DNA from 2 places in the Dorea sp. AF24-7LB genome. Region 2 is predicted to be linked to the other one. Evidence: predicted binding sites of a transcription regulator. Region 2 holds the regulator's gene; the other holds the start of a gene.
The links. Region 2 encodes Rex, which represses fermentation and respiration genes when NADH is low (regulators of the CRP and FNR family bind a similar motif). Its sites were predicted from a motif close to ATTGTTAANTANTTAACAAT; they were not measured.
Positions count from the first base shown of each region.

Region 1 (16,143 bases), on a different contig from region 2:
GTGTGTGTGACAGTATTGTTATATCGGATGAAACGTGCAGAGGAGCATCGTCAGGAGAAGAAACAATATGAAAAGAGTGCGGAACAGGCGAAAAAGGATGAAGAGTAGAAGCAGGGAGCATACAGATGAATTTTGAGTTGATTGACAATTTCATACAGGTCGGTGTAATGCTTGTGGCGGCAGTGGCAGATATTATTTTCTGGTTCCGGCAAAAAGACCGGATCTATATTATTCTGGCGCTGGAACATGGTTGTTTTATGATGGGGACTTTGTATTATGTGTTATACCTCTTCATTCGCGGTGACGTTCCGCAGATTTTTTATGTAGCAGAGATTTCATGGATTTCCAGCTATCTCTTTCTGCATACTTATCAGATTGTGCGCAGAGACGGGGAAAAATCCCGTTTTGCGCCTGTCCCTGCAGTCTGCGCGGCTGTGATTTTTATAGTCGCAATGAGAAGTGAGATATTCGGTCCGGCAATTCTGTCTACAGGAGCATTTGCAGTGACAGTCGGAGCAATCACGTATATAGCGGTATTTCATATGCAGTATGGAGACGACATCCGGTTGACAGATGTGTGGCCGCTGATCTGTGTGATCCTTCAGCTTGTTCTATACATAAGCTCGCATTTTTTCAATGATTATACAAAATTTAATCTGTATTTCCTGATTGATTTTGTACTGACTTTTTCAGTCGCCGGTCTGCTGCCGTGTACAGTTTCGGAGGTGAAGAAACATGATGTACATTGAAAATATTTTCATCTGTATTGCAGTACCGATGTTGTTGTCACTTCTGTTTATACCGGGTGAGGCGAGAAAATATACGTTTTTTGTTACAACCGGAATGGGAATGTGTATGCTGTCGGCATATGTGAACAGCTTTTTTATGAATTATTATGGAGCAGATGCAGTACAGGCGGCAATTGAGATTACGCCGGTCTGCGAAGAAGTGATGAAATTATTTCCGCTTCTGTTTTACATTCTGATTTTTGAACCGAAGAAAGAAGAAATACCAAGAACCGCGATTGCGCTTGCGGTTGGATTTGCAACATTTGAAAATATATGCTATCTGACAGAGAACGGAGCAGCAGATTTTGAGATCCTTGTAGTCCGTGGATTTGCTTCCGGTGCGTTGCATATCCTGTGTGGGATTCTTATGGGATTCGGGATTACTTATATTTTCCGGAGACGTACTCTTGCAATAACCGGAATGGTCGGACTTCTTGGAGCGTGCAGTGTATTTCATGCAATTTATAATCTTCTTGTTTCTGCAGAAGGGAACTGGAGAGCATTTGGATATCTGTTCCCGACAGTCATGATACTTGGGCTGTTTGCTGGAAGGAAGAGTATAATAAAATTAAAAGAAGAAAAAAATTCTTTCACTTAGGAAAAATAAGTGAAAGGATTTTTTTTATTGTGTCTTTCGTATAGATAGAGAGTGAAAAAAGTATATAAAATCGAGAAAGGAGGTCGGAAAATGGATCAGAAGGAGATCAGAAAATGTAAGATCCGTCGCCGGAGTCTGTTTTTGCGCTGCCGGTATGACAGGCGGATTATTTCAGGATTAATAGCGATAGCTATTGTACTGGCTGTATGTATGGGGAGGATGTTTCGTATGACACACATATCTGGAGTTGCGACGGTAGCATCCGGCTACGGATCTGTTCTCCTGCGCAACGGAGCAGATATTTATGTACTGATCGGTCTTGCTGCTTTTGTGGCAGGTGTGGTTGTCACCGTTATCTGTATGCGGTTTCGGAAAAAGAAGGCAAACAATATTTACAGTGAATAAATAATCAATATAAATACAAGAGGTGCAGAGGATGAATTACAGAAAAAGAAAAATGTTGGCAGGGACCCTCGCAGTAGTACTGGCTATGTCGTCTGTACTCGGATTATCCGTTCCTTTGTCGGTGAAAGCGGCGTCTGACGCCAGTGTGACATATCGGTATAAAAACAATGCGGAAAGCGGCCCGGTAAAAGACCGGACAGGGATTCGTTCGGTGAATATAGATAACAAGATATATTATGATATCCATGATGGAGATCCGGAAAAGCGCTTGAATCTGGCAGATCAGAAGGCTTTATTTAAAGCGGTTCTGCAAAGTGGAAAAGATATGGATGGTGGCACAGATAGTGTGATCAGTCAGTGGTCGTCTCTTGCAGAGCAGATTTATGGAACGCATAGTAAAGTTGCGGCAAGAGTAAATGCAAACGGCGGATTTGAGAATAATTTTACTACAGAAAATACACGGAACAAAGCAGGATATGCAGATATTTCCGATGCGCTTGCACAGCCGGAAGAGCATGTGAATGGAACAAAAGGAAAGGATTATACAAAGTGGAGTGGGCTTTCCTGTACGACCAGTCTGAAAGAGGTACGACAACTTGCTGCAGATGAAATCGCAGATGCGATTCATCATAAGATCAAAGGAAGTGATGTGCTACAAGAGACCGAGAGTGCAGAAAATACACTAAAACAGTTAAATGATGATACCGGACGGGATGTAGTATTTTCGCTTGTTACGTGTGTGGACCGCGCAGGCAGAACATTTAAGTATAACTATAATACATTTGGAATTGCATTTTATGATTTTAAGTTAGCGGTGCTTGCCGGAGACGGACTGGAATATATTACAAAAGCACAGGAGTATGAGTCGCTGCAGCAAGCGGCAGAAAATAATGCCGGCGGGGTATCTATTCAAACAAGTAGTAAGAAAGATCCGGAACTCAGTTATTATAAAAATGAATCAACAAAGGCAAAAAATGTGGGAATGGAGTTAAAACAATCTCATTCGCTTACAACGTCCAACACTTTAGAGGCAGGAAAGAAGTATTCTTACAGTGAGATGATTAACCCGGATATCGGACTTTCAACGGGGATTCCGCTTTTGGGCGAGATAGAAAAAAAGTCGGGACTGGAAGTTACATGCGGAAAGGCATTGCCTACCGCTTATTCCGGGGAGAAGGAGTATAGTCTGTTAAAGGAAAATAAAGTTTCCACCAATATAACGCTTCCGGCACAGACAGCAGCCGGAGTAGAATCTTCAGGCGTTGCAACGAATGTAAAATTAGGTTATGACTGTCCCGTGGCAGTGACATTTAAAACAGCAATTTTCTCGTTATCGGGCGTGGTGTATGATGATAACGATAAAGTGCAGATGTTCCATACATCTGGATATCGGCAGGGGCATTTCAGTACGATTTTTGGAACAGATTCAGAAAAAGGCGGCACGACAGCAATGGATAATCTGTATAATCGTGCAGTAAAATATGTAAACACACAAAATTATGAAGAGACTTATGGTCAGACTGTTGGCTGGTCTGAGAAAAGAAATGATGAAAGACCGGCAGATAAAGTAAATAGCCTGGACTGGACAGGAATCTTAAACGGAACGATCAACGAGGATGAGGTCGGAACAGAGACGGCAGCAGTACGTGTGAACAGGATCCTTGTAAATGACGACGGAGAAATCCAGAGTACATTTGACGTAGAGGATCTGGAAGAAGAACGTCCGGTTTCTTATGAGACTGAGATGACAGCAAGCGGTATATATAAACTTAGAAATAAGACGTATTACTTATATGATAAAGTTGTGAAGAACAGCAACGGAGAAGAAGTTGAAAATGAATGGAGCTATGATGAAAATTCCGGAGTATACAGGAAATGGATACAGCCGATCGGAAAGGCAGACAAAGAAGCACTAGAGGCTGCAGGAATAGAGAATTATATGCTCCAATCGATTAACAGTGTGAATTTTTATTATACAGAAGATACCTCTCTCTATGGAACACAGAGTACGGATGATAGTAAAAATATCGTGAAGAAGGCGAAAGAGAATGTCTCTTCCGGTACAATGACTCAGTCAGCAGGCAGTGAAAAAGTAACATTGAAAGATAAGATAGCATGGCTGTCGTCCCATTGTCCGATGGCAGTAACCGGTGGAGTGCTCCGTTATGATGCAAATAGTACGCATTCGGATGTCAAAGGGCTCATCCCACTGTATCCTCTTAAAAAAGTGGTTGTTACAAATGGTGTGAAGACGTTGAACATGCGAAGTGGAGATCAATTTGCACTGGAAAAGATTACAGTAAAAGGAACAAATAAAAATGGCGTAGATTACTATGGATTTAATCAAGCCCATGGGCACTGGGCTCTTACAGACAGTAAAGGCAAAGAGCTGAAAAAAAGTAAAGTGGCATCTATAGAAAAAAATAAGGCGACAGAGAAAAAAGTATTGAAGGCGGGTAGTCTTAACAGTGATAAAAAAGAAACAGTTTACTTAAAATATATTATTGATGAAGACAAATATAAAAGTCTGAACAGTACTGTAACTGTGAAAAATTCAGAACTTGACGCCACAGCCATGATCAAAGTAAATGTAACAGGAAAGCGGAACATACGCAAAGGTGATGTTATTACGAAAGGGATATATCGTTATAGGGTGACAAATTCGAAAACAGACGGAACAGGAAAAGTGGAAGTTATCGGATTTGCCAAAAAATGCAGCAGTAAAAATGTGTCGATTCCAAAGAGCATTTCATGGAATTCGGTCAAATATAATGTAACAGCGATTGGAAAGCGTGCGTTTGAAGCAAATAAGAAAATCAAAACGGTTGTACTTCCGGATTCTATCGAAAAAGTTGGATACAAAGCATTTTACAGGTGTTCGAATCTTAAGAAACTTACAGTTGGAAAGAATGTAACAAAAATGTTTGCACATGCGTTTTGTCAGAATAAGAAGTTGAAAAAGATTGTATTTAAAGGAACAAAACGGATGAGGTTGGAGAAGCCACATGTATTTATTAATGTGAAGAATGCAAAAGTATATGTGCCAAGGAGCAGATATACAACGTACAAAAAGCTGTTATGCGCTTACGGACTTAAGAAATGCAAGTTCGTAAAGCAATAACATAGAATGCCTTCTTGGCAGACTCTCTTTATATACCTTACGGGAAAATGGTGTCGGGATTTCCGGCACCATTTTTCTTTGCTGATCATATGCGGATATAGCGGTGAGAGAGATTTTATGTTAGAATCAAGAAAATGCAAATGACTACCGAGCATATGCGTTCGTGTAAATCATTGAGAATTTTATATATGTTATATTAAGCAAACAGAGAATTTGTAAAGAATGAAACCTGAGATAATTATAGGAAAATAATAGCAGGAGAGACATAGAATGGTAAAAATAGATCTGATTACCGGATTTTTAGGCTCCGGGAAGACAACATTTATAAAAAAATATGCAGAGTATCTGATCGGACAGGGGATGAATATCGGGATTCTGGAAAATGATTATGGAGCTGTCAACGTTGATATGATGCTGCTTCAGGATCTGATGGGAGAAAAATGTGAACTGGAGATGGTTTCCGGTGGCTGCGATAAAGAGACGCACCGCAGACGGTTCCGCACAAAGTTAATTTCCATGGGAATGTGTGGATATGACCGGGTGATCGTGGAACCATCGGGCATCTATGATGTAGATGAATTCTTTGATGTTTTGCGGGACGATCCCCTGGACCGTTGGTATGAGATCGGAAGTGTTATTGCAGTGGCAGATGCGACTCTGGAGGAACATTTATCAGCAGAAGCAGATTATCTGCTTGCGTCGGAGGTTTCCAGTGCCGGCTGTATCATTTTAAGCAAGACAGATCTGGCGAATGAAGAAGATAAGAGAAATACGATCGCACATCTGAACCATGCGCTTGCCGGTATTGGGTGTAAGAGAGTGCTGGAGGGAGAAGAGATACTGGAAAAGACAGCGGACAGTATGACAGATGCGGACTTTGAGCGAATCATGGCAGTGGGATATAAACAGGCAAGTTACCGTAAGATGGATGCAACAGAAGAAGATTTCACGTCTTTGTATTTTCTGGAACTTCATAAAAATGTGCAGGAACTGGGTGAAGCTGCCAGACAGATTTTGGCAGATCCGGCATGCGGACATGTCTTCCGCATCAAAGGATTTGCAAAAGAAGACGGTTGGAAACAGATTAATGCAACGAGAGACCATATGCTGACAGCGGATGTCGCGGAAGGGCAGGAAGTGCTTATTGTGATCGGTGAGAATCTTCAGAAAGGAAGGATCGAAACATATTTGTTGTAAAGAAATTTTGTTTATATTTTGGAAAAAGATGTATAATATAGATAGTATCGGAAATGAGGGAACAGCATTTCCGGACAAATATTTTAAGAGACGGAGGTTTTTAAAATGGGAAACAAATATGCAGGAACACAGACAGAAAAGAACTTGATGGAAGCATTTTCAGGTGAGTCACAGGCGAGAAATAAATACACATATTTCGCATCGAAAGCAAAGAAAGAAGGCTTTGAGCAGATTTCTTCCCTGTTTTTAAAAACAGCAGATAACGAAAAAGAACATGCAAAAATGTGGTTCAAAGAATTAGAAGGAATCGGAAATACAGCAGAGAACCTGGCAGCGGCTGCAGAAGGAGAAAACTACGAGTGGACAGATATGTATGATGGATTTGCCAAGACTGCAGAAGCAGAAGGATTTCCGGAGCTGGCTGAGAAATTCCGCATGGTTGCAGCGATCGAGAAAGCACATGAAGAGCGCTACCGTGCACTGCTTCATAATGTGGAAGCACAGGAAGTATTTGCGAAGAGCGAAGTAAAAGTATGGGAGTGCCGCAACTGTGGACACATTGTAGTTGGCGAAAAGGCACCGGAAGTCTGTCCGGTATGTGCACATCCACAGGCATATTTTGAAGTACATGCAGAAAATTACTAAGATTCGATGAAGCAGAAAGAATAATCAAGAGAAAATTACTGAGATAAAAGGAGGATATCCCGTTGACAATTAAAGAAATAGCAAAACTGGCAGGCGTATCAAGTGCGGCCGTATCCAGATATCTGAACGGAGGCTATGTCAGTGAAGAGAAAAAAGAACAGATACGCAGTGTGATAGAAAAGACGGGATATCAGCCTTCTGCGCAGGCGAGAATCCTGCGGACGAAAAAAGCAAGTCTTGTGGGGGTTGTCGTTCCGAAGATTAATTCGGAGTCGATCAGCCGTGCTACGGCAGGAATTGAGAAGATTTTATCAGAACGGAATTACCAGATGCTCCTCGCAGGAACAGACAATACGCCGTCAAAAGAAGTATCCTATATGCGTTTATTCGAGAATTATCCGGTGGATGGCATTATTCTTATAGGAACAGTGATCACAGCAGAACACCGGCGTTTTTTTAAAGAAGCAAGAGTTCCGGTTGTTGTAGTCGGACAGTATACGAAGTATGCTAACTGCATTTATCATGACGACTATGGTGCCGGAAAGGCAATGGGGCATGCAGTTGCGTTAAGAAGCCGGGAACGGATCGGATACATCGGAGTAACGAGAGAAGATAAGTCGGCCGGAGCTGCGAGAGAAGACGGATTCATGGCAGGCATGAAAGCGGCAGGCAGGGAACCTGAAAGTGTGTACCGGAGGACGGCAAAATTTACAACGGAATCCGGATATGAGGAGAGTGTGAAATTATTAAAAGAAAAACATGATATCGATATCATATCATGCGCGACAGATACGATTGCTGCAGGAGCGATCCAGGCAGTGAAAAGTGTCTGCCCGGATAAAGAGATCCTTGTGACAGGGTTTGGTGATAACCAGTTGCTGAAAGCGGTTACAGGAGGAATTCCAACGGTGCATTTCGGCTATATGACAAGTGGCATAAGAGGTGCGGAACTGTTGCTTGACCGGATTGAACAGGATGAAAATGTATCCGTGGAAATGAAACTGGGATTCCGACTGATCGGTCTGGATGAGCTGCCGGACGATAAGGAGTAGTTGTCAGGGGCAGGTTTTAAGGAAGGACTGGTTGCCAGAAACAGGCTTTATAGGTAGAAGTGTACAAAATTGAATCAAAAATATCAGTAAAAATGCCATCTTTACAAATGGCATTTTTTTTCTTATCATAAAACCATGAAATGTGAAAACGATTTCACATTATAGGAATGAATGAGGAAGGAGAGCAAGAGATGGATTACAATAAGACGGCAAAAGAAATCTTAGAACATGTTGGCGGAAGTAAGAATATTGCATCTGCCGCACATTGTGCAACAAGACTTCGGCTTGTAATTGCCGATAACAGTAAGACGAACAAGGAAGCACTGGAGAATGTAGAAGGAGTAAAGGGGGTGTTTGAGGCATCCGGACAGCTTCAGATTATTCTCGGCACGGGAACCGTGAACAAAGTTTTTGATGAATTTATCAAAATCGCCGGGATTACTGCAAGCACAAAAGAAGAAACAAAACAGGCAGCGACAGACAAGCAGAGCTGGTTTATGCGTGCGATTAAATTATTAGGTGATATTTTCGTACCGATCATTCCTGCGATCGTAGCGAGTGGTTTCCTTATGGGAATCATGAACTCACTTGATTTTATGAACAGCAATGGCTTTCTGCATATTGATACACACAGTTCTATTTATGTATTTGCTAATTTATTCAGTAATATCGCTTATACATTTCTGCAGATCCTGATTGCATTTTCGGCTGCGAAGGCATTTGGCGCCAATCAGTATCTTGGAGCGGTCATCGGTATGATCATGATCCATCCTTCTCTGCAGAATGCATATACAGTGGCGACAGAGGGAGTGCAGCAGACACAGAGTGTATTTGGTGGATTGTTCCATATTGATATGGTCGGTTATCAGGGACATGTCATTCCGGTTATTATCGCAGTCTGGATCCTGTCGGTACTGGAGAAGAAGCTGCACAAAGTAGTTCCGGAGGTACTGGACCTCTTTGTGACGCCGCTTGTCAGTGTATTTGTGACCGGTTATTTAACACTTTCTATTGTAGGCCCGGTTTTCGTATGGGCAGAAAATGCAGTCCTTGGACTCATCCAGTGGATGCTGACACTTCCTCTCGGACTTGGAAGTCTGCTCATGGGAAGTCTGTATGCACCGACAGTTGTTACCGGTATTCATCAGATGTATACCGCAATCGATATCGGACAGCTTGCAAAATATGGCGTAACTTACTGGCTTCCACTTGCAAGTGCAGCAAACGTTGCACAGGGTGCCGCAGCACTTGCAGTTGGTGTAAAATCCAAAGATAAGAAAATTAAATCTCTTGCACTTCCATCTTCACTTAGTGCGTTTATGGGAATTACAGAACCAGCGATTTTCGGTGTCAACTTAAGATTTTTCAAACCATTTATCGCAGGATGTATCGGTGGAGGATGTGGCGCTTTATATGCATCACTTGCACATCTTGGCGCGAAAGGAACAGGAGTGACCGGTATTTTCGGAATCCTGCTTTGCCTCAACCAGCCATTACAGTATCTGATAGAAATGATCATTTCTGTCGGTGTGGCATTTGTGATCTCATTTGTGATCTATACAGATAAGAAAGCGGAGACACAGACAACTGGTAATATAGAAGCAACAGCGATTGAAAATACAGACATAGCAGCGGACACAGCAAAAGCAGAAAACACGATGGCAACAGAAAATACAACAAACCCAGAAGCATCAGAAAATGCTGTGGATTCAGTTGCAGAAGAAGTATTATACAGTCCGGTAAAAGGAAGAGTAGTTCCACTTTCTGAAGTAGCAGACGAAACCTTTGCAGGAGAGTTACTCGGAACAACGATTGCAGTAGAACCGGAGGATGGGAAAGTGACAGCACCGTGTGACGGCGAGATCACCAATATTTTTGAAACCGGACATGCTGTGTGCTTAACAACAAAAACCGGTGGTGAACTTCTGATTCATATTGGAATCGACACAGTGAAGATGGACGGAACCGGTTTTGTGAAAAAGGTTGCAGACGGAGATCAGGTAAAGGCAGGAGACGTGCTGGTTGAAGTTGATCTGGATGCTGTGAAAGAAGCTGGCCATCCGGCAACGACAATGATGATCCTGGCGAATGCAGATGATTTCAGCGAAGTTGAAAAAGCAGAACCGGGAGAAGTTACTTCTACAGATGAAGTATGCAGACTGGTTAAATAATAATTGAATGATTCGCAATCAGAGATAAAAGCGATCAGATTCAGACATAGATAAGATGGAGATAAACGTAGATGAACGCATTAACAAGAGATCTTATAAAATTAACAGATATCGCAGAAACACAGGGAGCTGAAAAGGAAGAAAAGCTTTTATTCCGGGAACATTTCCACCTGATGCCGCCAGTGGGCTGGCTCAATGATCCGAACGGACTCTGCCAGTTTGAAGGTGTGTACCATGCATTTTTCCAGTATTCGCCATTTGACGCAGAAGGCGGCGTGAAGATGTGGGGACATTACATAAGTGACAATATGTTGGACTGGAAATATCAGGGAGTTGCATTGTATCCGGATCAGCCGTTCGACTGTCATGGAGTGTATTCTGGAAGTGCGCTTGTGGAAGACGGAAAAATGTATCTCTATTACACAGGTAATGTGAAACTGGAAGATGGTGAGTATGACTATATCCGAACCGGAAGAGAAGGAAATACAGTACTTGTATCAAGCGAGGACGGAATCTATTTCGGACATAAAAAGCAATTGATGAGAAATACAGATTATCCGGATGATCTGACCTGTCATGTGCGTGATCCAAAAGTCTGGAAAGAGCAGGACACTTACTATATGGTGCAGGGAGCGCGTACGAAAGAAGATGTAGGGCAGATACTCATTTTTACATCTAAAGATAAAGTAAACTGGAAGTTTAAGAGCAGAATTGAATCGAAGGAACCATTTGGATATATGTGGGAATGCCCGGATTATTTTACGATTGGAGATAAGAAAATCCTGTCTGCTTCTGTACAAGGCTTAGAAGGCGGTATTTGGGAAGAACGTAACGTATATCAGTCCGGATATTTTGAAGTAGAGGGAGATATTTTATCATCTTATAAACTTGGAGAATATAAACTCTGGGATTATGGATTTGATTATTACGCACCGCAGAGTTTTGAGACAGAAGATGGAAGACGGATTCACATCAGCTGGATGGGAATGCCGGACTGCGAAGCGTATACAAACCTGACAATCGCAGATGGATGGCAGCATTGTTTTACTCTGCCGAGAGAGATTTATGTGAAAGATGGAAAAATCTGTCAAAGACCGATCAGAGAGCTGGATTACAAAGAAGTGATTACAAAGACTGCAGAAAATAAACTGCAGGCAGATTCCTGCAAGGCATATGATCTGAAAATAGATAAAATCCAGAACAACCAGTTCTGTATTGCATTGGCTGAAGAATTGCTTCTGGAATATACAGATGGCAGATTCAGGATGCGTTTTACAGACAATAGAAAGACTTGCGTTTCTGCCGGAAGAGACTGCCGGTATGTAGAAACTGATGAAGTGACGAATATCCGTGTTATTGCGGATGTCTCTTCCGTAGAAGTATTTGTAAATGACGGAGAATATGTATTTTCAACGAGATATTACCCGGAGAAGTACAGCATTAATGTACAGGCAGAAGGAGCAGACATCTGTCTTGCAGAAATAAAATAAGGACGCTAGGGCGAAAGCTTTCAACGATGACAGCGTTGAAAAGGAGCCACTGATAACAGATGAAAAGTTATCGGTGGCTTCTTTTGGGATATTTTCAGTTATCTGTTGTTAGCATTTGCTCAGAAATAGTCAAGCAATTAAAGTTCACGAATAACCTGCCATGCCTGATGGAAACATTCAAAGATTTTCTTTGCCTGACGGGCATCTCCAATTGTTACTACTTTCTTTGCACAATCAGCAAACGGAGCAGAGGCATCTGTATCGGCTTTCAGACCGGTTGCAGAAATAATGGTGTCTGCTGCAATACTGTTTTGTTTTCCTCCGGCGTCTTCGTAAATGACATTACCGTCTTTGATCTCCACAACTTTGCAGGAAGTCATACATGTAACATTTGCGGCAGCGAGGTGATTCATAAGAGAAATCTGGCTTAATGGTTCATCCTGCATAACAATACCCGGGAGCATTTCCAGAATCGTTACATCTTTTCCTTCATTTCCAAGTTCCAGAGCAGTTTCCGCACCGACAAGTCCGCCTCCGATGACTACAATTTTGTTTCCGACGGAAGCTGTTTTCTTTAAGACTTTATCCGGTGTCAGAGCAGCTTCAATACCTTTTACAGGAATGGAAACGTATTTAGAGCCTGTTGCAAGAATGACAACATCCGGCTGTAAAGATCGAACCAGTTCCGGTGTAGCCTCGGTATTCATCATTATTTTAATATCTGCCTTTTGTACCTGGCGGATGAGCCATTCCAGAACGTTTTTGTGATCCTCTTTAAAGGAAGGTCTGGTAGCTTCGATAAAATGTCCGCCCAACTGATCTGTTTTTTCAATCAGTGTGATTTTATGTCCGACTTCTGCACCATATCTTGCAGCTTCCATTCCGGCAACACCGCCACCGATGATTACAACATTTTTCGGATCTTCCGTTTCCTTAAGAACATATTCACGCTCTCGTCCACAGGCCGGATTAACTTCACAGCGAATTGGACATCCGGAGAAGAATAAGGATACACAGCCTTCGTGTCCACGACAGCATGGACGGACATCTTCCCGTCGTCCTTCTTTTAATTTCTGTGGAAGATATGGATCTGCGATCAATGGTCTTCCCATTGCGATGATATCTGCGCATCCGTCTTCCAGAGCTTTTTCGGCAGTATCCGGATTCAGTGAATTTACTACGATAACCGGAATCTTTGTAACCTGTTCTTTGATGATCTTTGCAAATGGAACAACCATAGCATGTGGCTCATAGTTCGGTGGGATGATATATTGCTGCATGGTCTCGTAAATACCTGCTGCAACGTTAATATAATCTACATCATCCTGGATACTTGCAGCAAAACGGGCAGTTATCTCTGGTGTTAAGCCACCTTCTACACCTTCGGTTGCTGAAATACGATAGCCAACGATAAAGTCATCGCCGACAGCAGCACGAACTTTCTTAATAATATTTCTTGGAAAACGTGCTCTGTTTTCTTCACTTCCACCATATTCGTCTGTTCTCTTATTGGTATATGGACTTAAGAAAGAACAGATGAGGTATCCATGTGCACCGTGGATTTCTACACCATCAAAACCTGCCATTTTTGCTCTTACGGCAGCGGCAGCAAATTTATCTTCCAGTTCAACGATTTCTTCTTTACTTAATGCACGAGGTTCGCGCTGAACAAACTTACAAGTGACTGCACTTGGTGCGACCGGTTGTAATCCGGTAGCTCCGGCAGCGGCCTGGCGTCCACCATGAGAAAGCTGTAAAATGGCGGCAGCCCCACCGGCTTTGATTGCTTCCGCAACATAGAAATGTGAAGCAATCATGTGGTCATTATAAATACCACTGGATACAAGAGAGCTGCGGCTTTCTTTGTCATCGACAAATGTATTTTCTACAATAACGGCGGCAGCCCCGCCTTTGGCACGTTCACCATAGTAATCAGCCATTTCTCTGGAACTGGAACCATCAGGGTTACTTAGGCGAGTTTCACAGGCTGGCATTACAATGCGGTTTCTCCATATATGTTTTCCAACTTTTACAGGTTCTAATAATTTACTATAATCTGCCATATTCAATCCTCCATTAAATAATATCGCCGGCGTTAAATCGATTTATTTAAGTTACATTTATCATAAACATCTGATAAAAAAATGTCAAAGATTTCTCAATATATTCTAATTTGGAAAGAAAATTCTCATTTTTTTCTCAAAATGTGTTATGATGAGGAAAATGGAGGCGATGAAATGGAGTATAAAGAGCATAATTATGAGTTAATAAAAGAATACTGGAATCGTTATGTTGCCGGGTATGAAGAAATGCCGGAGCATCTGGAAGGACTGGATGATCGTGTTTTAAATTCCTGGAAACGGTCAAAGTCAAAAGCAAATCCATTTGAGACAAATCCGCCATTATTGAATCAGGTTGAATTAGAAAATCTGACGAAAGAAAAACAGGATTTGATTAAAATTGCTGTTCCTTATATGATACAATTTTATGAAATTGCCAAGAATACAACGCAGAATGTATTGCTTACGGATGCAGAAGGAAAACAATTGAAAAATATTTCCGCTAATAACAAAGATCTTCTGGAGATCATGACACATGCGTCTGTAGCCAATGGCAGTAATTATGCAGAGGATGTCTGCGGCACAAGCTCTGTCTCGTTGTCGCTTTACGAGGACAGTCCGATTTTATTGCGGGGGTATGAACATTATCGGGCTATTTATCATAATCTTGCCTGTTTTAGTCTGCCGATTCATTCGCTGGGAAATAAGCAGGTAGGATGTATTTGCATTACCGGTCCATTGGATAAATATCAGCCGCTTGTATCCAGTGCAGGACTGATGATGGTTCATGCAATTGAGAACGAATTGCGATTGACACAATCGAATTTTATTACAGATATTATTGCACAGAATTTTTCGCAGGGATTTATGCTTTTTAATTCACAACACAATATTTTGCGTTTAAATGATAAAGCGAAAGCGTTACTTAGAATTCGGCAGGATATGGTCGGACGTGAATTTGAAGAGTATTTTTTAAATGATTTTAACGAAATCATAGAATTGGAAAAACATCATGAAAAACAGAAGTTTCAATATACTTTGATATTAAAAAATGGCTTGCAGATTGCTCTTTCGGTGCTTGCCGTTCCGATTAAAGAGAATAATCAGGAGGACATGTTTTTACTGATATTTACGTCAGTAGGTGAGGCAAATAAAGAAGCCAGTATGAAAGTTGGATATACGGCACGGTATTATTTCCGGGATATTGTAGGGGAATCTGAAGAAATTAAAAAGGTTAAAGAATTAGGAAAACTGGCATCTAAATCGTCATCCAGCGTGCTGATTACCGGGGAAGCGGGAACTGGAAGGGAATTACTGGCGCAGGCAATCCATACCGGAGGTGAGAGGCGAGAAAGTCCGTTTATTACTGTCCGTTGTGGTTCCGTCCCGAAAGAAATGATGGAGATAGAATTGTTTGGAGATGATGAAAACAGTCAGATCGGGAAAATAGAACTTGCAGACAAAGGGACACTGTTTTTAGATGAGATAGAAAATTTATCTATAGAATGTCAGGTAAAAATACTCTCTTATTTAAGAACAGGAATGATGGAGAATGGGAAAAAATTAAGTGTACGTATCATTGCATGCAGTCAGAAAGATCTGCTTCATCTTGTCAGCGTTAATCAGTTTCGCAGTGATCTGTATTATAAGTTGAATGTAATCAGTATTATTGTACCGCCACTGCGCCGACGCCGGGCAGATATTCGGCCGTTAATTCAATATTATACAGATCGTTATCGTAAAATGCTAAGAAAAGACGTAACAAACATTGAAAAACGCTGTATAGAAGTGATGACGAATTATAATTGGCCGGGAAATGTGCGTGAATTGGAAAGTACGGTAGAACATTTGGTAAATATGGCGTCCGGCCATGTAATGAAATTTAAAGATTTACCGGATGAAATTGTAACCGGATATTTGTCACAGAAATATATAGGACCGGAAGAAGAGGTACAGAAAATAATATCGCCTGAAAAAGTGGAGTGTAGCGAGATCATCAAATGCCTGAAACGGGAACACGGGCATATGAAAACAGTAGCAACGGTACTCCATATGCCGTTGAGTACACTCTATCGAAAATGTTCAAAATATAACATTGATCCGAAAAATTATCGGGAATGGTAAAGGAGGAGCGTTAACTCTCCTCCTCTTGCGTACGGATCACAATAATATCATTTAACTTTAATATCATATTTTCTGGGGAAGCACAGACAAATGATCGCGCAATACTAAAAAAACGGTGATTTGATGTGCTTCTTCAATTATTGCTTTTGCGCTGGTATTGCTCGACGAAACCGGCGCTGATAATACCGGTCGGAATAGCGACAACACCGACGCCGAGGTAAGCGATACAGATTGCCATAATACGCCCCAGCGTTGTAACCGGATAGATGTCTCCGTAGCCGACCGTAAGCAGCGTAGACATGCTCCACCAGATTCCGCTGAAGCCATTGCGGAAAACTTCCGGCTGTGCCGGATGCTCTACGCTGTACATGCATAAGCTGCTTGCCAGCATGAGAATCAGCACAATAAATACGGAAGAAATGATCTGGTTTCTTTTGACATATAATACGGTCGTGATCACGTTAAAAGAATCATATTTTGCATTAAGACGGA
Region 1 is NZ_QUFR01000006.1:143,201-159,343, reverse strand. Features, by position in the region: gene DWY31_RS08260 (hypothetical protein) at 1-108, shown strand, start outside; gene DWY31_RS08255 (hypothetical protein) at 126-749, shown strand; gene DWY31_RS08250 (PrsW family glutamic-type intramembrane protease) at 736-1,386, shown strand; gene DWY31_RS08245 (hypothetical protein) at 1,477-1,791, shown strand; gene DWY31_RS08240 (leucine-rich repeat domain-containing protein) at 1,823-4,912, shown strand; gene DWY31_RS08235 (GTP-binding protein) at 5,183-6,109, shown strand; gene rbr (rubrerythrin) at 6,215-6,754, shown strand; gene DWY31_RS08225 (LacI family DNA-binding transcriptional regulator) at 6,817-7,806, shown strand; gene DWY31_RS08220 (PTS beta-glucoside transporter subunit IIBCA) at 7,998-9,977, shown strand; gene DWY31_RS08215 (glycoside hydrolase family 32 protein) at 10,049-11,467, shown strand; gene DWY31_RS08210 (oxidoreductase) at 11,605-13,530, opposite strand; gene DWY31_RS08205 (sigma-54-dependent Fis family transcriptional regulator) at 13,705-15,651, shown strand; gene DWY31_RS08200 (ion transporter) at 15,785-16,143, opposite strand, start outside.
Region 1: the regulator Rex is predicted to act here: its motif matches at 13,611-13,630, upstream of DWY31_RS08210 (oxidoreductase).

Region 2 (16,143 bases):
CTTTCCGAGGTCACATACAAATTCATAGTTGAATCTTCCTGACAGCTCACTTAATGTCTCTACCGGCAGGAATTCGTCTCCGTCATGTCCGACAAGTGTGATCTTATCACCAAATTTCACGTCATCAATCTCTGTCGCATCCACCATAAACTGATCCATGCAGACACGTCCGATGATCGGTGCTTTCTTTCCGTGGATCAGGACATAACCTTTGTTGGACAGACTTCTCGGATAACCGTCTCCGTAGCCGACCGGAACCGTAACAATCTTTGTCCTTTTTGTTGTCCTATAAGTTCCGCCATAACTTATCAACTCATCCGGATCTTCCCATTTTACATATGCAACGTGACTGATCAGTTCCAATGCCGGCATCAACGCAACGTTTTCCTTATGAACTTCCTCAGACGGATACATACCATAAGTGGAAATACCTGCACGAACAAGGCTCAGATTATCTTCTTTGCAGTCAATGATTCCTGCACTGTTGCAGCAGTGATAATAAGTAAAATATACTTTCTTTTCATCCAGTGCATGTTTCATCCGCATATATTTCTCAAACTGACTGTTTGTATATGTCTTATCTGTCTCATCAGCTTTGGAGAAATGTGTAAACATTCCTTCCAGTACAAGTCCCGGAAGTTTGCTGATTCTTTCAATCGTATCAGCGCTTTCGTCATTGATTTTGAATCCGATTCTTCCCATACCGGTATCCAGTTTGATATGTACATAAGCTTTTTTGCCAAGTTTCACGGCAAGATCAGACAGTTCTTTTGCCATCTCTTCTGTATATACTGTCATTCGAATCTCGTTATTGATAAGATCTTCTCTCTGATCCTGGAAGACGCATCCAAGAATCAAGATCGGTTTTGTCACATCTGCTTTACGAAGTAATACTGCTTCATCTAATGTAGCAACTGCAAATCCCCATACATAAGATTTTGGCTCCAGAAGATGTGCTACCTGAGCAGCACCGTGTCCATACGCATCTGTCTTAATAACAACGATCATCGGAACATTTTCCTGTAAATTATTCTTCATATTCTCTACGTTTGATTCAATTGCATCCAGATTGATTCTTGCACACACTCTTGTATAATTTTTCATTGTTCTTCCTCCTTATAAATTACTATTTGTAATGTCCGTTGTTGCAAGGATCTCAAGCAGATCCCTTGCCAGAATACTGTAACTGTTTTTCTTTCTCGCAGCTGTTTCACCACTTAATCCATGTATATAAGTTCCGAGAGTTGCCGCCTCGAATGTACTGATTCCTTGTGCCAGAAGTCCGGCGATCACACCGCAAAGCACATCTCCGGAACCGCCTTTTGCCAGCGCCTGACAGCCACTTGTATTGACACAGGTCCGTTTTCCGGCTTCTCCAATCAACGTTCTTGAATCTTTCAGGACACAGGTAACGTTCCATTCTTTCGTCAGAGATTCCAGCACCTGCTGTCTGTTAGCTCTGATTTCAGGAACAGAAAGTCCGGTCAGTCTGGACATCTCTTTCATATGCGGAGTCAGGATAAACCTTCCTTCTGTAAGATATTCTGTATATTTCAAATGCTCCGCAAGCAGATTCAGTCCATCTGCATCGATCACACATGCTACTTCCACATTGGACAATACGGTTTTTAAAATCTTCTTTGCAGTCTTGGATCTACTAAGTCCGGAACCAATGCATACCGCATCTGCGTGACTTAAAAGCCGTTTCACTTCTTCCTTGTCAAATTCTGTATAGGTTGTGATGATTGCTTCCGGCAGGAGTGCCTGTAAAATGATCCGGTTCGATTCCTCCGTATAAATCTGCACCAGTCCGGCTCCCATCCGATAAGCTGCCATTGCATTAAGAAATGCAGCTCCGCTCATCCCTTTACTTCCGGCGATCACAAGCAGCCTTCCATAAGTACCCTTATTGGAATCTTCCGGTCTGTCCGGCAGCATTCTGATATATTCCTCTCTGTCCGGCAGATATGCAATGTTCTTGTTCTTCTCCATCGTCCGGAGTGATATTCCGATATCTGTCACTGTGACTTTACCTGCATATTCTTTTCCAGGATAAAAGATAAGTCCGATCTTCTCAACCTGAAACGTCACTGTATAATCTGCGCGGAATGCAATACCAAGCACACAACCATTTCCGGCATTGATTCCCGATGGAATATCCACTGCAACTTTTGTTCCGGACGCTTCATTCATCCACTCAATAACTTCCCGGTAATGCCCGGTTACTTCCCGACTCAGACCAACACCGAATATAGCATCAATGATCAGGCTGTATGTGCCATCCGGGTAGTGGTCGCGGATCGATCCTCCAATGCTTTCAAAAAGCTTCCACTGATATCGGCATTCCGCACTTAAATGTGCCGGATTCCCCGCCATAAAAACAGTAACCGCACATCCTTCTTCTTTTAAAAGTCTCGCGACAGCAAAACCATCTCCGCCATTATTTCCCGATCCACAGACAATCAGAACATCTGTAAAATCCAGCTTTTCCTTTTTCATGGAATCAATACAACTCCTCGCCGCACGTTCCATCAGTTCCAGTGATGGGATACCGAGATTCTCTATCGTATCCTTATCTGCCGCCTTCATACTGTCTCCATCCGGTAAAAACCTCATATACTCATCTCCCTAATATAATCGTACCTATGACACCTGCGGAGTCACAAAACCTTACATCCGCTTACTGACAAGCTCACATGAATGCAGGCTTTTCTGCTCAGGTATCATATAAAAAGGACGTATAAAAACAAGCCTGTATACACATGCCTGTTTCTATACGTCTGCTTTTACTAGTTCTTTCCTTTTTTGCGCTGGTCTTCATTATAACGACTGATGTTATAAGATAACTGCATCAGACTCTCTGACAAATGCACATTCTCAACAATGATATTATCCGGCAGATTGAGGTCTGTATGTGCAAAGTTCCAAATCGCGCGCACGCCGTTCTCCACAAGCATATTCGCAACTTCGATTGCCTTCTCTTTTGGAATTGTAAGTACAGCAATCTCTACATCATTCTTCTGGACAAAGGACTTCAACTCGTCCATCATGCGGATCGGCACTCCACGAATCGCAACTCCCTCCAGACGCGGATTTACATCAAAAATTCCGGTCAGGATAAATCCACGTTTTTCAAACGCTGCATAATTTGCAAGTGCCTGTCCCAAATTACCTGCACCAATGATTATGATCTTATGATCTTCTTCCAGTCCCAGGATTTTGCCGATCTCTGTATATAGATATTTGACATTATAGCCGTATCCCTGCTGTCCGAATCCTCCGAAATTGTTAAGATCCTGACGAATCTGAGACGCAGTAACCTTCATCCTTTTGCTCAGATCGTTAGAAGAAATACGTTCTACCCCATTTTCAAGGAGTTCTCCTAAATATCTATAATATCGCGGCAAACGTCGGATGACTGCCTGTGATATTCCTCGATTATCCAATTTTTTCACCTTCCCATATGTATTCTAACTGTTATTATATAAAATTGTATGAATAAAGTCAATTTTTTAGTAGTTTTTTTATTACGTTTTCGTTATAATAAGAACGTATGTGAACAGATAAGGAGGAATTTTTTATGATACTTGCCTGTCATGGAATTAACAAAACATTTGGTGAAGAAATCATTGTGAAAGATGGTTCTTTTCATATAGAAGATCATGAGAAAGCTGCCCTTGTAGGCCCGAACGGAGCCGGCAAATCTACTATTTTCAAGATAATTGCCGGAGAACTGCCGTCAGATGGTGGTTCCGTCATCCTGACCAAAGGAAAGACTATGGGATATCTCGCCCAGCATCAGGACATGAATACAGATCGTTCGATCTACGAAGAAGTGCGCACGGCAAAAGCAGATATCATTGCCATGGAACAGAAGATCCGTCAGCTGGAACTGGAGATGAAGGACTTAAGTGGAGACTCTCTGGAAGACCACATGGACTCCTACAACCGGCTGACCGCAGCATTTGAACGCGAAAATGGATATGCTTATGAAAGCGAACTGACTGGCGTCTTAAAGGGACTAGGTTTTCAGGAAGAAGAATTTACCAAACCGGTGAATACGCTCTCCGGAGGACAGAAAACCCGTGTTTCTCTCGGCAAACTTCTGCTTACTAAACCGGATATTCTGCTTCTGGACGAGCCGACCAACCACCTGGATCTGAATTCAATCACGTGGCTGGAAACTTACATATTAAATTATCCGGGTGCAGTACTGATCGTCTCACACGACCGTTATTTTCTGAACCGGATTGTAACGAAAGTCATCGAAATAGAAAACGGTGAACTGATGACTTATTCTGGTAATTATACTGATTACTCTCAGAAAAAACAGCAGATCCGCGAAGCGCGTATCAAAGAATATCTCAACCAACAGCAAGAGATCAAGCATCAGGAAGCTGTTATTGAAAAGCTCCGCTCTTTCAACCGCGAGAAATCAATCAAACGGGCGGAAAGCCGTGAGAAAATGCTTGAGAAGATCAAGCCGGTAGAAAAACCGATAGAAACAAACAAAGACTTTCAGTTAAAGCTTGAACCTGCAACCATCAGCGGTAATGATGTACTGACGGTAGAACATTTAAGTAAAGCCTTTCCACCACAGACGTTATTTTCAGATATCAGTTTTGAGATCAAGCGTGGCGAACACGTTGCGATCATCGGCGATAATGGAACCGGCAAGACGACTCTGCTTAAGATTTTAAATCAGGTTCTCCCTGCAGACAACGGAACTTTCACCCTTGGTACGAATGTCCAGATTGGCTACTACGATCAGGAACACCATGTGCTCCATATGGAAAAGACAATCTTTGAAGAGATTTCGGATGATTACCCGACTCTTACAAATACGCAGATCCGGAACATGCTTGCAGCATTCTTATTTACCGGAGACGATGTCTTTAAACGGATTTCCGATTTAAGCGGTGGTGAAAGAGGACGTGTTTCTCTTGCAAAGCTTATGCTCTCTGAAGCAAACTTCCTGATCCTCGATGAGCCGACCAACCATTTAGACATTACCTCAAAAGAAATTCTGGAAAAAGCGCTGAATAATTATACCGGAACACTGCTCTATGTTTCGCATGACCGTTATTTCATCAATCAGACTGCCACAAGAATCCTGGATCTTACGCATCATACGTTTGTCAATTACATTGGAAATTACGATTATTACCTGGAGAAAAAGGAAGAACTCACAGCTGCATATACAGAAAATATCGATATGACTTCTGATTCTTCCACCGATTCCGGTGAAGTCTCCGCTTCCAAATTAAGCTGGCAGGAACAAAAAGAACTGCAGGCTAAGGAACGCAAACGCCAGAATGAATTAAAAAAGACGGAAGAACGCATCAGCGTACTCGAAGACCGCGACCGGGAAATTGATGAACTTATGGTACAAGAAGAGATTTTCACAAACTCTGTCAAATGCCAGGAACTCGCCAAAGAGAAAGTACAGATTGCGGAAGAGTTGGAAACTCTTTATAAAAACTGGGAAATTCTTGCTGAAGACTAAATTATCTTAGTCAAAACTACTGTTCTTATCGCATAAGATAAATAATACAAAAAGGCTTTGACTGCGAGAAGTTAAAGCCTTTTTTACTTAACGGTGCAATTCCAATTATATAATCATACCGAATCATCACTTCATCTTTATTCGATTGTCCATCTCATTATGATTCTGCCGTTTCCGTTTTCACCTGTGGCTGCTCTTTTTTTCCGGCTTTTTTATAAGCCTCCTCATAAAAATATTCCTGGGCAGAAAGTGGCTCTTTGTCATTCCTTATTCTTGTATAATTTCCATCCGGGTTCATTTTCCGCGCCTGGACATTGTCATTTAACATAATCCGGAAATCTTTAAGCAGACATTCCTTCAACCTTACATCCTCCACCGGCGCAGCTACCTCCACGCGGCGTACCGTATTTCTTGTCATAAAATCCGCCGATGCGATATAAACTTTACTGCGCTCTTCTGTTCCGAAAATATAAATACGGGAATGTTCCAGAAAACGTCCTACGATACTGATCACACGGATATTTTCTGTCTTTTCCGGAATTCCCGGCAGCAGACAACAGATTCCACGTATTACAAGATCAATTTTTACACCTGCTTTTGACGCTTCCGCCAGTTTATCAATGATTTTCTTATCTGTCAGCGAATTTAATTTCACACCGACATATGCCGGTTCTTCATGTCTGGCGTGTTCAATTTCCTCATCAATCATTTCCAGCACACGGTTCTGCAGGCATTTTGGTGCAACAAGAAGTTTCTCTGACTGTTCAACAACTTCACCTTTCAGAAGTGCCTGGAATACATTGGATGCTTCCAGACCAATTGCAGGATCTGATGTCATCAGGGATAAATCTGTATACAGTCTGGATGTTTTCTCATTATAATTTCCCGTTCCGATCTGTGTAAAATATTCCACATGATTATCATTTTTTCTTGTAATCAAACACAGCTTGGAATGCACTTTATATCCATCCAGCCCATAGATTACCTGACATCCGGCATCTTCCAGTCTTCTGGACCATTCAATATTATTTTCTTCATCAAATCTTGCACGCAGCTCTACAAGAACAATAACCTCTTTTCCATTCTCTGCCGCCTCTACCAGTGCTTCCACGACTTTGCTCTGCTTTGCAAGGCGGTACAGAGTCATTTTTATTGAAATAACATCCGGATCTTCTGCCGCCTCATTTAACATATGAAGAAATGGGCGGATAGACTCATATGGATAGGAAAGTAACTTATCTTCCCTGCGTATCTGCGTAAGAATACTCTCACCATCCTGAAACATCGGTGATTTCTGCGGCACCTTTTTCTCATAAAACAGTTCCGGATTTTTTCTCAGACGGTCCTGGATTTCAAATACAAATGAGAGATCCAGCGGTGCATCCGACAAAAACACATGCGTCTTGTCCATTTCCAGATATTTACACAATGTTGCAACAACATTTTTATTCATTTCTCTTGAAAATTCTATGCGAACCGGAGTCAGTTTTTTACGCTTTTTGATAAGATCTGCCATAAAATCACGATAATCCAGATCTTCATCATACAATGCATCCGCATCGATATCCGCATTTCTTGTAATACGGATCACAGATTTTGCCTTGATACGGTATCCTTTAAATACTTCCGGCACATAATGCAGGATAAATTCTTCTGACAGCATAAAAGTGCCCGGATGATCCGGCAGTTCGATCAGACGTTTAAACACATTGTTTGAGCACGGAATGATACCGAGACGCTCTTTTTTACTCTTCGTTTCCAGTACTGCAACAATATATATATCTTTGTTCCTAAGAAATGGGAACGGCTGTCTCTTGCTGATGATCGTAGGCGAAATGAGAGGGGCAATCTCTGTCTTAAAATATCGTTCCAGTCTCTGACTGGCTCCCTCGTCGATATGCCGGAAATCTACAAAACGTACGCCATACGCTTCCAGTTCCTGCAAAAGATTTTCGAAAGCTTTCCCGTGTCTTTTGCCAAGCCGCTTTACTTCTTCCAGAATTGCCTCGATCTGTTCTTTGGCTGTCTTCTTTGTTTTGTTGTCACGGATTTCTTTGTGCAATAACATCTGATCCTGCAGCGATCCGACTCTGACCATAAAAAATTCATCCAGATTTGTCTGAAAAATAGAGGCAAAGGTAAGACGTTCACATAATGGAACGTCTTTACTCTCTGCCTCTTCTAATACACGTTCATTAAACTTTAACCACGATAATTCCCGATTACAATATATATTCTTCATAACAGTACTCCTTTTACTTTTTTGCCTTTTACAAAAATACCATAGTTCTGTTTGAAGTATATCTGTTTTCCGTAAAATCTATGTAAAGTTTAGTCCTCTTTTAATTTTTCTGCAATTGCTTTAATAAAGTCTTCGCTGTTCAGCACAGTCGGATTCTCAAGTGTTGTAATAAGTGCCAGGTCTTTTGTCATTTTGCCGCTTTCAATTGTATCAATCGTTGCTTTTTCCAGCTTGTCTGCAAATGCCATCAGCTCTTTGTTTCCATCCATCTCACCACGTTTACGTAGTGCTCCTGTCCATGCAAAAATTGTTGCCACAGAGTTTGTGGATGTCTCTTCACCTTTCAGATGTTTGTAATAGTGGCGCTGTACGGTTCCGTGTGCTGCCTCGTACTCATAATATCCTTCCGGAGACACAAGCACAGATGTCATCATTGCAAGTGAACCAAATGCAGATGATACCATGTCACTCATAACATCTCCGTCATAATTCTTGCATGCCCAGATATAACCACCCTCGGATTTCATAACACGGGCAACCGCATCGTCGATCAGTGTGTAGAAATAAGTGATTCCTGCTTCTTCAAATTTGTCTTTATAATCTGCATCGTAGATATCCTGGAAAATATCTTTGAATGTATGGTCATATTTTTTGGAAATTGTATCTTTCGTAGCAAACCAGAGATCCTGTTTTGTATCCAGTGCATAATTGAAACAGCTTCTTGCAAAGCTCTCAATCGAATGATTGATATTATGCATTCCTTGTACAACTCCGGCACTGTCAAAATTATGTACGAGTTCTCTTGTCTCACTGCCATCTTCTGCAGTATAAACAAGCTCTACCTTTCCTGCTCCCGGAATCTTCATCTCAGAACCTTTATACACATCTCCATATGCATGTCTTGCGATGGTGATCGGCTTCTTCCAGTTTTTTACACAAGGTTCAATGCCCTTTACAACGATCGGTGCACGGAATACCGTTCCATCTAAGATAGCACGGATTGTTCCATTCGGGCTCTTCCACATTTCTTTTAAGTTATATTCTTTTACGCGGGCGGCATTCGGTGTAATTGTTGCACATTTTACAGCGACTTTGTATTTTTTCGTCGCATTTGCCGAATCAATCGTCACCTGATCATCTGTCTCGTTTCTGTGTTCCAGTCCGAGATCATAATATTCAGTATTTAACTCTATGAAAGGTTCCAAAAGATTTTCCTTAATCATCTTCCAAAGGATTCTTGTCATCTCGTCTCCGTCCATTTCCACAATTGGTACTGTCATTTTAATCTTAGCCATGTTCTTCTCCCTTTCTACGTTATTTTCTATATTCTATCTGATTATTATTCTTCCAGATGCAGGTTCTGCATTACATTTTTGATATGCTGATTCGCAAGTTCTTCTGCCTTGTCTGCGTCTTTCTGTTTGATTGCTTCCAGAATCGCCCGGTGTTCCTGAATGGATTTTTCGGCCCGGTGTTCTTCGCCAACAGAAGTCTTTCTTGCCAGCTTCACATACTTATGAAAATCTGTCAGGACATGCTCTAATATACGGCTGTCCGATGCTTCGTAAAGAACTCTGTGAAATCTTCCGTCAAGTTCGGATACTTGTTCTGCGATAGAACTCTGCTCTTTTTTCAGACGAAATTCTGACAGAAGAAGCATCTCTTCCAGCTCTTCAATCTGTTCATCCGTAATATGCTCAGTTGCCCATCTGGCGCACAGACCTTCTAACATCGAGCGGATCTTAAAGATGTCTGCTACATCTTTTCTTGTAATTCCGGTCACATAAGCGCCTTTATTCGGTACGATCCGTACCAGTCCTTCCAGTTCAAGCTGACGGAGAGCTTCCCTTACCGGTGTACGGCTAACTCCCAGTTCATCCCCGATGGAAATCTCCCTAAGCTCATCATTTTCTTTGTATTTACCATTTAATATATCTTCACGCAGTCTCTGAAAAACTCTTCCTCTCAGAGACTGATCCTGATATTCCATCATTTTTATACCTCTCTCAATTTGTTCGTTGTTATCTGAGACGGATGCCAAGCTCTTTGCACGCCTCATCAATAACACCTAACAGTTCTTCATCTGTCAGGACGGTGACACGACCGCTTTCATATTCCTTATCTACCCACTCTTTTACTTTGTCAACAAGCTTGCTGTTCTTGTCAACCTGCTTCTCTTCTTTCAGTCCGAAGTAAGTATTGATCCAGTGTGCGATTCCCGCAAGACCAGATGTATTTGAAATTGCAACAAGTGGCGGGCGATTCAGGAATTTATCTGTATCGAAAATATTATAAATCTCTTCATTTTTCAGCAGACCATCCGCATGGATTCCTGCACGGGTAACATTGAAATTCTTTCCGACAAACGGTGTCCTCGACGGGACTCTGTAGCCGATCTCTTTCTCGTAATACTCTGCAATCTCTGTGATCACTCTTGTGTCCATGCCATCCAGTGTTCCGCGAAGCTGTGCATATTCAAATACCATAGCTTCCAACGGTGTATTACCGGTACGTTCACCGATTCCAAACAGCGAACAGTTTACACTGCTTGCACCGTACAGCCATGCGGTTGTAGAATTGCTGACTGCTTTGTAGAAATCGTTATGTCCATGGAACTCGATCAGTTCGCTCGGAACTCCGGCATGTACACGAAGGCCATAGATAATACCCGGAATGGATCTTGGGATCACGGCACCCGGATAGTTGATACCATATCCCATCGTATCACAGACTCGGATCTTCACCGGAATCTTATATTCTTCCATCAGATGCATAAGTTCCAGACAGAACGGAATCACGAATCCGTAAATATCAGATCGTGTAATATCTTCCAGATGACATCTAGGTGAAATTCCTGTCTCCAGACATTCACGAACGACAGAAAGATAATGGTTCATTGCCTCTCTTCTTGTCATTTTCAGTTTATAAAAAATATGATAATCAGAACAGCTTACAAGAATACCGGTCTCTTTCATACCGATCTCTTTCACAAGTTCAAAGTCTTTCTTGCTTGCACGGATCCAACTTGTGATCTCCGGAAACTTATATCCTCGCTCCATACATTTATAAACGGCATCTCTGTCTTTTTTACTGTAGAGGAAAAATTCACACTGTCTGATCTTTCCATTCGGTCCGCCCAATCTGTGAAAATAATCATAAAGCGTTACGATCTGATCTGTCGTGTACGGAGTTCTGGACTGCTGTCCATCGCGGAAGGTTGTATCTGTGATCCAGATCTCATCCGGCATACTGTGCGGTACAATACGGTCATTGAATGCAATCTTCGGGATCTCATCATAGTGGAACAGATTCCGGAACACATTCGGTTTATCGACATCTACGAGCGGATACATATGCTCTTCCAGCTGCAACAGATTGCTGTGTTTATCAAGGTATACTTTTCTATCTTCCATTGCTGTCATCTCTCTTTCCGTAACAAATACTATTCTTTTTCAATCTTTATGTATGATTGTATACAATCATACATTGTATGTCAAGAAGAAATTAAAATTTTTATGAGGAAAATAGAAAAGCAATATGAATATCTTAGGTTCTCTCCTATTATACCCATACTGCTTTTATGTCTGTAGCATCTCTGTATTCAATTATTACTTCCACCAGATGACCTGGCAGAAAGTCATGTTTTGCTATATCATACTTTCAGCATTTCTTTTCATTAGTACAGTTTTGCACTGATCTCTCTCGGGCGAAGTCCTTCATCTTCCAGTGCCTGGAGAATCTCATTCTTATGCTCTGTTCCAAATGCTTCCATTGTGATACGAAGCTCCACAGCCGCATTACGGTTCGTGCTTACAAACTGGTTGTGTTCCAGTTTGATAACGTTACCTTTGGCATCCGCAATCGTCTTCGCAACACGCACTAGCTCACCGGCTTTATCCGGAAGGAGTACAGATACAGAGAAGATACGGTCTCTCTGGATCAGACCATGCTGTACAATAGATGACATCGTAATAACGTCCATATTACCACCGCTTAAGATTGCAACTGCTTTCTTACCTTTTAAGTTCATCTGTTTCAGCGCTGCAACTGTCAGAAGTCCGGAATTTTCGACAACCATCTTATGGTTCTCTACCATATCAAGGAAAGCGCCGATCAACTCATCGTCCTCTACGAGCAGAATCTCATCGATATTCTCTTTCGCATATGGGAAAATATTTTCTCCGACACGTTTTACAGCTGTACCATCAGCAATCGTATCTGCGCTGTCCAGTGTAACCGGCTCACCCGCATTAAATGCTGCAGTCATACTTGCTGCTGCTTTCGGCTCTACACCGATGACTTTGATCTTTGGGTTCAGCATCTTCGCAAGTGTTGATACACCTGTGATCAGTCCGCCACCACCGATCGGAGCAAGAATATAATCAACTGTAGGAAGTTCCTGTACAATCTCCATTGCGATACTTCCCTGTCCGGTTGCAACTTCCAGATCATCAAACGGATGTACAAATGTGTATCCTTTCTCTTCGGCAAGCTTCAGCGCATACGCACATGCATCGTCATAAACATCACCATGAAGGATAACTTCCGCTCCATAGCTCTTTGTACGGTTGACTTTGATAAGTGGTGTAACTGTCGGCATAACGATTGTTGCTTTACAGCCAAACTGCTGTGCTGCATAGGCAACACCCTGTGCATGGTTTCCGGCAGAAGCAGTGATGAGTCCACGTTCTCTCTCTTCTTCTGACATTCTGCTGATCTTATAATAAGATCCACGTACTTTGTAAGCGCCTGTATACTGCATATTTTCCGGTTTCAGATAAATCTTACCACCTGTCTCTTTGCTTAAATACTCGCTGTAAACCAGCTTGGTAGGCAGTGTGACTTTTTTCACGATCTCACTCGCCTGTTCAAAACTTTCCAGTGTTAAACTTTCCATCTTTGTTGCCCTCCTAATTCTCGTCTTCCTTCGCAAATAACGCATTTACAAATGCATCCGCATCAAATTTCTGCAAATCATCTATTGTTTCTCCGACACCGATGTACTTCACCGGTATACCAAGTTCTGCCTGGATTGCAACTGCAATACCACCCTTGGCTGTTCCATCCATCTTCGTCAGTACGATTCCGGTAATATCCGCAACATCATTAAAATCCTTTGCCTGCTGCAGTGCATTCTGTCCCGTTGTCGCATCCAGCACGACCAGCGTCTCTCTGTATGCTTCCGGAAATTCCCGGTCAATGATACGATTCATCTTTCTGAGCTCTTCCATCAGGTTCTTCTTGTTGTGCAGTCTTCCTGCCGTGTCGCATAAAAGTACGTCTGCATGTCTTGCCTTTGCGGCTGCAACTGCATCAAATACAACGGATGCCGGATCGGAACCTTCCTGACCGCCGATCAGCTCTGCCTGCGATCTGTTTGCCCATTCTTTTAACTGTTCACCGGCAGCAGCACGAAATGTGTCCGCAGCAGCCAGTACGACTTTCTTATTCTGGGCACGCAGTTTTCCTGCGAGCTTGCCGATTGTCGTTGTCTTTCCGACACCATTGACACCGATCATCATTACAACAGAAGTCTTGTCTTCAAATTCATAAGCAGTCTCACCAACATCCATCTGTTCTTTGATACTCTCAATAAGAATTTCTCTGCAGTCTGCCGGTTCCTTGATGTGACGCTCTTTTACCTTTTCTTTTAGGTCATCCAGAATATCATAGGTTGCCTGAACGCCCAGATCTCCCATGATCATAACTTCTTCCAGTTCTTCATAAAAATCATCATCAATATGTGTAAATCCGTGAAAAATGCTGTCCATTCCGGATACAATATTATCTCTTGTTTTCGTAAGCCCTGAAACGAGCCGGCTGAAAAAGCCGCCCTTTTTCTCCTCTGCCATAACAGCCTCCTCTTATCATACTATTATTTTAATTCATTTTCCAGTAAATCTACCGAAACAAGGGTTGAAACACCTTTTTCCTGCATTGTGATTCCATATAATCTATCCGCAGCGATCATCGTTCCTCTACGATGTGTAATTACAATAAACTGTGTATTCTCTGTCAGCTTGTGTAAATATTTTGCAAAACGGTCTACGTTATTATCGTCCAGCGCCGCCTCGATCTCATCTAAGAGACAGAACGGTGAAGGCTTGAGATTCTGTATTGCAAACAACAGGGAAATCGCCGTCAATGCTTTCTCCCCTCCGGATAACTGCATCATATTTTGCAGTTTCTTTCCCGGTGGCTGTGCGATAATGCGGATTCCTGCTTCCAAAATATCTTCATCTTCCATAAGCTCAAGCGTTCCTTTACCACCACCGAACAGTTCTTTGAATACGGTGTCAAATTCCTTGCAGATCCGTTCAAACTGCTCCCTGAACTGCTTACGCATCGCTGTATCCAGCTCCGCAATGATCTGTTCCAGTGTCGCTTCCGCTTCCACAAGGTCATCGTGCTGGTTCTTTAAGAACGTATAGCGCTCGGAAACATTCTTGTAATCTTCGATTGCGTTTACGTTTACGGAACCTAACTGCCGGATTTCGCCTTTTAACTCCTGGATACACTTTTTCATTCTGGAGAGATCTGTAAGGTTCGCATCCCTTAATTCCTGTGCATGACCATATGTGATCTCATATTCATCCCACATATAATTAATCTGTTTTTCTGTGGATTCCTCGTAGCCTTCTTTCTGGCTTTCCAGACGGAATACTTCCTTATCCAGATTAGACATATGTCTCGAAAGTTCTTCCCGTTTCTCTAAGAAACTTTTGTGTCTCTGGTTCAGTTCTTCACGCTCTTTCCTTGATTTCTCAATCTCCTGCCGGATCTCTGTAAATAAATCTCCGGAATTTGCAATCGTCTCTTTCAGCTCACGGATCTGTAATTCCTTATCTTCGATTTCTTTGGAATTACCGCCCTGGCTTGCTGTAAGTTCTTCCATTTCCTGTGTGAATTTATCAATTTCTTCCTGGATACGTGTAACATTTTCTGTAATAAATGTTATCTTCTGCTCCTGACTTGCATTAGCAAGATGCAGAGTCTCCACCTCTTTCTGACATAAAGTTTCTTCCTCTCGGATCTGATCTAATACAGCCTGATCCGCTTCAATTCTGGCATTTAACTCCTGCTCCATCTTCTCTGATGTATCCAGCTCTACCTGTATAGATTCCTGATTATCAGAAATATTTGACATCTCATGTTCCAGCTCTTCTGATTCTCTGTTAATATCTGAAATCATGTTCTCTGACGTATGGATCTTCGCCTCCGCCTGATCAAGGTTCATCTTCGCTGTATTCTGAACGACATATGCCTTCTGCAATTCTTCTTTTAACAGCTCTATCTTCTCATAATATCCGGTACGCTTCGTTCTCTTTTCACTCAGAGACTGCTCCAGATCATTCATCTGTGCTTTTAACTTCTGTACCGCTTTTTCCAATTCTTCGATCTCTCTCCTGCGGCTTAACAGATTACTCGTATTCTTAAATGCACCACCAGTCATAGAACCACCTGGATTGATTAGTTCTCCTTCTAACGTAACAATGCGGATTGACTGTTTGTATTTTCCCGCAATCTGGATTCCATGATCAATGTGGTCAACAACAAGCGTACGTCCCAGAAGATTCGATGCAAGACCGTTGTATTTCGGATCGACTGTAACAAGTGTATTCGCAGGTCCGATCACTCCCGGCTCTTTCAGCGCTTCCGGTCTGCCGATTCCATTTCCCGGACGAATACTTGTAAGCGGAAGAAATGTTGCACGTCCAAACTTATTCTTCTTAAGGAACTGAATCATCCGCTTAGCAGTATCTTCATCACGGGTAACAATATTCTGGATACTTCCGCCAAGTGCAGTCTCAATCGCAATCTCATACTGCTTTTCTACTTTGATGAGATCTGCAACAACACCGAGAAGTCCCGGTTCCTGGTTCTTGTTGTCCATGACACGCCGAATGCTGTTTCCATATCCATCATAACGCTCTGTAATATTTTTCAGAGACTCCAGTCTGGACTGCTCCCGGTGATAAGAAGTCTGGCTGATACGGAACTGTTCCGACAGCCGGTTCATCTCTGCCTGAATACTTTTAATCTGTTCTTCATATGTATTCTGCTTCTCATTAAGTTCAATGATCTGTGCGGAAATATCTTCTAATTCCGCAGCATATTTTTCTTTCTCTTTCTGCTGTTTGTTTCCGGATGTCTGTTCCTCTAAAATCCGTTTTGTAAGCTCTGAACGACGCACCTGGATCTGCTCCCGCATCGTGTCATATTTCTGGATCTTTGCTTTCGTAGATGCACGGTTATTCAGCACATCCATGATATTGCTGTTACCGCGGTCAATCGCATCTGTCAGTTCTGCAATCTTACTCTGTACTTCAACAAGTGTCAGTTTCGCCTTATCTTCCTTATCCCGGCTTTCCTTATGTTCCGCAAGAATTACCGT
Region 2 is NZ_QUFR01000001.1:258,450-274,592, reverse strand. Features, by position in the region: gene alr (alanine racemase) at 1-1,104, opposite strand, end outside; gene DWY31_RS01325 (NAD(P)H-hydrate dehydratase) at 1,117-2,616, opposite strand; gene DWY31_RS01320 (redox-sensing transcriptional repressor Rex) at 2,790-3,446, opposite strand; gene abc-f (ribosomal protection-like ABC-F family protein) at 3,581-5,506, shown strand; gene ppk1 (polyphosphate kinase 1) at 5,664-7,748, opposite strand; gene DWY31_RS01305 (NADP-dependent isocitrate dehydrogenase) at 7,838-9,043, opposite strand; gene DWY31_RS01300 (GntR family transcriptional regulator) at 9,088-9,741, opposite strand; gene DWY31_RS01295 (2-isopropylmalate synthase) at 9,770-11,161, opposite strand; gene ilvA (threonine ammonia-lyase) at 11,425-12,645, opposite strand; gene ftsY (signal recognition particle-docking protein FtsY) at 12,659-13,600, opposite strand; gene smc (chromosome segregation protein SMC) at 13,624-16,143, opposite strand, start outside.